Regions from separate parts of the Microbacterium forte genome, predicted to be linked through region 2. Evidence: riboswitches for the same ligand, from Rfam matches in the RefSeq annotation. Region 2 holds a riboswitch; the other holds the start of a gene.
What was found. A riboswitch is a leader RNA that binds a small molecule or an ion and turns the genes downstream of it on or off. The one in region 2 is predicted to bind thiamine pyrophosphate.

Region 1: it holds a riboswitch for thiamine pyrophosphate, as region 2 does, so the genes downstream of both, OB895_RS13700 (ECF transporter S component) here and thiM (hydroxyethylthiazole kinase) in region 2, are expected to answer to the same signal.

What each region holds. Positions count from the first base shown of each region.
Region 1 is NZ_CP116871.1:2,830,563-2,833,015, reverse strand. It holds gene OB895_RS13705 (ABC transporter ATP-binding protein) at 1-264, opposite strand, end outside; gene OB895_RS13700 (ECF transporter S component) at 261-917, opposite strand; TPP riboswitch at 911-1,020, opposite strand; gene OB895_RS13695 (D-alanyl-D-alanine carboxypeptidase family protein) at 1,103-2,453, shown strand, end outside.
Region 2 is NZ_CP116871.1:3,736,113-3,738,565, forward strand. It holds gene OB895_RS18145 (ribonuclease FAU-1 family protein) at 1-107, shown strand, start outside; gene OB895_RS18150 (NAD-dependent epimerase/dehydratase family protein) at 172-1,137, shown strand; TPP riboswitch at 1,160-1,253, shown strand; gene thiM (hydroxyethylthiazole kinase) at 1,244-2,092, shown strand; gene OB895_RS18160 (bifunctional hydroxymethylpyrimidine kinase/phosphomethylpyrimidine kinase) at 2,089-2,453, shown strand, end outside.

The sequences.
Region 1 (2,453 bases), 910 kb from region 2:
GCCGACTCGACCACGCGCCTGGATGGGCGGCACGCCGTCGACGAGCAGCCCTCCGTGCGTCTCGCCCTCGTCCGCCCCTCCGAGCACCCCGCCGAACCCCTGCAGCAGGGTCGACTTGCCCGAGCCGGAGGCCCCCAGCAGCAGCACCCGCTCGCCCGGTTCGATGCGCAGGTCGACGTCGCGCACCGCCCACCGCAGTCGCGTCGCGTACCGCCACCCCCAGCCGTGGGCTTCGAGGGTGGCGGGCGTCGTGCGCGAGCTCACACCCGTGCGGTGACCTCGCGGCCGGCGGCGAACCGGCTGAGGGCTCCCGTCGCCGCGAGTCCTCGGGCGATCAGCCACGCGCCGAGTCCGGCGATCACCGCACCCGAGATGGTGGTCGAGACGATGTAGATGGTCGTGAAGAGCGTGTCTGCTCCGGCGTACCAGAGGATGCGGTCGTTGATGCCGCACGCGAGTCCCGCTCCGGCACCCGCCAGCATCGCGACGGGCAGACGCCAGACGCCGTAGAGGAACACGAGGAAGATCAGTTCGGCACCGAGACCCTGCACGAGGCCCGAGACGATGGTCAGCGGACCCCAGGCGTTGCCGACGAGGGCCGAGATGATCGCGGCGACCAGCTCGGTGTAGAGCGCGGCGCCCGGCTTGCGGATGATCAGCGCGCCCAGCACACCGGCGATGAGCCAGGGGCCGGCGAGCAGGCCCTGCACGCCGGGGAGCAGCGGCTTCAGGATGCTGCTGGGCACCTCGTAGCCGACGTTCCAGAGCAGGAAGATCAGCGCGCACGCGACGGCGATGACGCTGGCGACGACGATGTCGACGACCCGCCAGCGCCAGAGCTCAGGGCGACCGAGGCCCTTCGAGGCGCGCGAGACGGCTGCGGATTCCGTGGTGGATCCGGACGTGGATGTACTCATCAGTGACTCCTCCCTGCGCTGGCATTACCCAGATCAGGTTCGACGGTCGAAGCGCGATTCGCTCCCTCTCAGCCCGGCTCGCCGGACTCCCGTGGTTGTTCTGACGATCTTACCCAGTGACGACACTCACGTCTGCTCCTGTTGCAGCGACACTGATCCCTGCGCGAGTTCGGTACCGTGAGGGGGTGACCGCTCCTGACTCCGCCGAGGCCACCGCCTCCGCCGTTCCTGCGGGCGATGCGTCGACGCCCGATGCGACAGCGCCTCATGCGTCAGCGCCTGCCGGTGCCGCGGCTGACTCGTCGGAGCCCGCCGGTTCGACTGCGGCGCTTCCTGATGCCGACGTCTCGTCGGCCGGCACGACGGATGCGGCACCCAGATCAGATGCTGACGACGCCCCCGGACTCATCGCTCTCGAGGCGGCTCTCGAGACTCCCGAGACGACTCCCCACGCCCAGTGGGCAGAGGGCGCCAGCGGTGGGACGCCCCTGACGTGGGTCGACGCGGTCGAAGTGGCGCGGCACCCGGCAACGGAGGCGCTCGATGACACGCCTCCCGCCGCGAGCGGCGGCGCACTTCTGACCGGAGCGCATCTGCGCCCGGCGATCACCCGCCCCGGCGTGCTGGTCCCGCTCGGCGTTCTCGTCGGATTGCTCGGCACCTATGTCGGGTCGGCCATGCTGTGGCCGTTGCACGAGGTGGCGCCGACCGTGCAGGCAGTGGAGCTCTCCACGGTCGCCGCGCCCGCAGCCGCCATCACCTGGCCCACCCAGGGAAGCGCCGCCGTGGGAATCGGCGGCATCGGCACGACGTCGTCATCGCTCGATGCGGCGGCGATCGCGAGCGTCACCAAAGTGGTCTCGAGTCTGATGGTGCTCGATCGGATGCCTCTCGCCGTGGGCGAGCAGGGCCCGGAGTTCTCGTTCACGCGGGCGGACAACCTGGCGTACTGGGACTACCGCCGCTCCGATCAGTCGGCGCTCGACGTGCCCGTGGGCGGCACTCTCACCGAGTTCCAGCTCCTGCAGGGAACGCTGCTCGGTTCGGCGAACAACTACATCGACCGTCTCTCTCAGGAGATCTGGGGCTCCCCCTCGGCGTTCACCGCTGCGGCGGAGGTGTGGCTGCGCGACCGTGGCCTCGACAGCATCACGATCGTGACCCCATCGGGGTTCGACGCCCGCAACACGGCCACGCCTGAGTCGCTCGTCGCGCTGGCCGAACTGGCGATGCAGAACCCCGTGTTCGCCGGCATCGTCGGCACTCCGTCTGTCGATCTTCCGGGCGCCGGCACAGTGGTGAACACGAACGGGATGCTGGCGGATCCTGGCGTGGTCGGAGTCAAGACCGGCACGCTCGGCGACAGTTGGAACCTGTTGACCGCGAAGGTCATCACAATCGACGACACGACCGTGCACCTCTATGCGTCCGTTCTCGGGCAGGCCGACGATGAGCAGCGCCTCGCCCAGACCCGTTCGCTGTTCTCGCAGGTCGAGACGGCATTGGAGCAGCAGGCCCCCGCTGTCGCGGCCGGCA
Region 2 (2,453 bases):
ACCGCGACGGTGACTGGCCGTTCGCCGCGGAATGGCGCGACTGGCGGCCGGATCCCTCCTGGACCGTCCCGGAGCTCACGGGGCTGTCAGACCTCCGTCCGCGGTGAACCCGGCATCCGCCGTGAGCGGAAGACACTTCCCCTCGCACGGCGGAGATGGTGGCATGGGTCCATGACTGACGTTCTGATCCTCGGCGGGACCGGCTGGCTGTCCGGTCGGATCGCCGGACGCCTGCTGGTGAACGGGGCGGCGGTGATGTGCCTCGCGCGAGGAGGTCGACCGTCCCCGGAGGGTGCGAGCCTGGTTCTGGCCGATCGTGACGACGCCGACGCCTATGACGCCGTCCGCGGTCGCGATTGGGACCACGTGATCGACGTCTCCTCGAATGCGGCGCACGTGGCGGCGGCGGTCGAGGCGCTCGGGGATCGAGCCGCCCGCTGGACGTACGTCTCGTCGGTGTCGGCATACTCCGATGACGAGACGGTCGGGGCGGACGAGTCCGCGCCGTTGCATCAGCCGGCCGGCGCCGGGGATGAGTACGAGTACGGCGCGCAGAAGGTCGCCGCCGAGAACGCGGTTCGCACGCTCGGCGACCGAACGCTGATCGTGCGCCCGGGGCTGATCGTCGGGAAGGGCGACCCGAGCGACCGCTTCGGATACTGGGCTGCGGCGTTCCTGCGCGCTCACGACGAACCCGTGCTGCTGCCCCGTGCAGACGGGCGAGACGTGCAGGTGATCGACGTCGATGACCTGTCGGAGTTCATCAGCACGACGACTGCGACCGGAGTGATCAACACGACCGGCGACCGGCACCCGATGGCCGAGGTCATCGAGGCGGTGCGCAGGCATGCGGATCACCGAGGAGAAACCGTCACGGCCACCGACGACTGGCTCGTGGCGAATGAGGTGGAGTACTGGGCGGGCAAGCGATCGCTGCCGCTCTGGCTCCCGAGCGACGTGACCGGATTCATGACGAGGTCGAACGCGCGCTACCGTGCGGCCGGGGGAGAGCTGCGTCCGCTCGACGAGACCATCGCCGTGGTGATCGAGGACGAGCGGGATCGCGGTGTCGATCGCGAGCGGCGCGCAGGTCTGACCCGGACAGACGAACTCGCGCTGATCCAGCTTCTGCGCTGACGGCGCGCGTCGCTAGACTGCGAGCAGTGACACGGGGTGCCGCATCCGCGGCTGAGAACAGACCCGTCGAACCTGATCTAGTTCGTACTAGCGAAGGGATGTCGCAATGAGCGATCGTCTGCGTCCTGAATCCGAATCGACCCTGGCTGCCGCGGCCGGAGAGCTCCTGTCCGAGCTGCGCGAGAGTGCACCTCTGACCCACTGCATCACCAACAGCGTCGTCACGGGGTTCACCGCCAACGTGCTGCTCGCCCTCGGCGCGGCACCGGCGATGGTCGACATCGTCGACGAAGCAGGAATGTTCGCCGGGGTGGCGTCCGGCGTCCTGATCAACCTCGGAACGCCGACCCCCGAGCAGCGGGCGGCGAGCCTCGAAGCCGCGGCCGGTGCCGTCGCCGCGGGCACTCCGTGGGTGCTGGATCCCGTCGCGATCGGCGCACTCCCGGTGCGCACGGCCCTCGCCCACGAGCTGGTCGCCTCGCGCCCCACGGCGATCAGGGGGAACGCATCCGAGATCCTCGCGCTCGCCGGACTCAGCGCAGGCGGCCGGGGTGTGGACGCGACAGACACGACAGACGATGCGGCAGAGGCAGTGCTCTCACTCGCCGCGCGTCATGGCTCTGTGGTCGCGGTGTCTGGACCGGTCGACCTGGTGACCGATGGCGTCCGTCTGCTGCGCATCGCGAACGGTCACGAGCTGCTCACCCGGGTCACCGGCGGTGGGTGCGCGCTGGGCGCGGTCATGGCCGCGTTCCTCGGCGCGGCGCGCTCGACCTCTGCCGATCCGCTCACGGCGGTGGCGTCGGCGAGCCTCGTCTACACGATCGCCGCCGAGAGGGCCGCGGTGCACGCCTCGGGCCCCGGCACCTTCGCTGTCGCTCTGCTCGACGCGCTCGCCGCCGTGCAGCCGGCTGACCTGGTGGCCTCCGCGCGCGTTCGGGAGAGCGCGCTGTGATCGCCGACCTCTCGCTCTACCTCGTCACGGATCCGGGCCTCTGCAGTGAGCGGGGTGTCGTCGAGACCGTGCGCCTCGCTGTCGACGGGGGAGTGCGCATCGTGCAGCTGCGCGACAAGATCGCGACGGATGCCGAGACCGCCGATCAGCTGGTCGAACTGTCGCGCGTGATCGCCGGCCGTGCGATCCTCCTGGTGAACGACCGGGTCGATGCGGCGCTCGCCGCTCGCGCTCGGGGAGCTCGCGTCGACGGCGTGCATCTCGGTCAGGGCGATGCGTCGGTACTGCGGGCGCGCGAGCGACTGGGTGCCGAGGCGATCATCGGGTTGACGGCGAACACACCCGACCACTTCGACGCGGT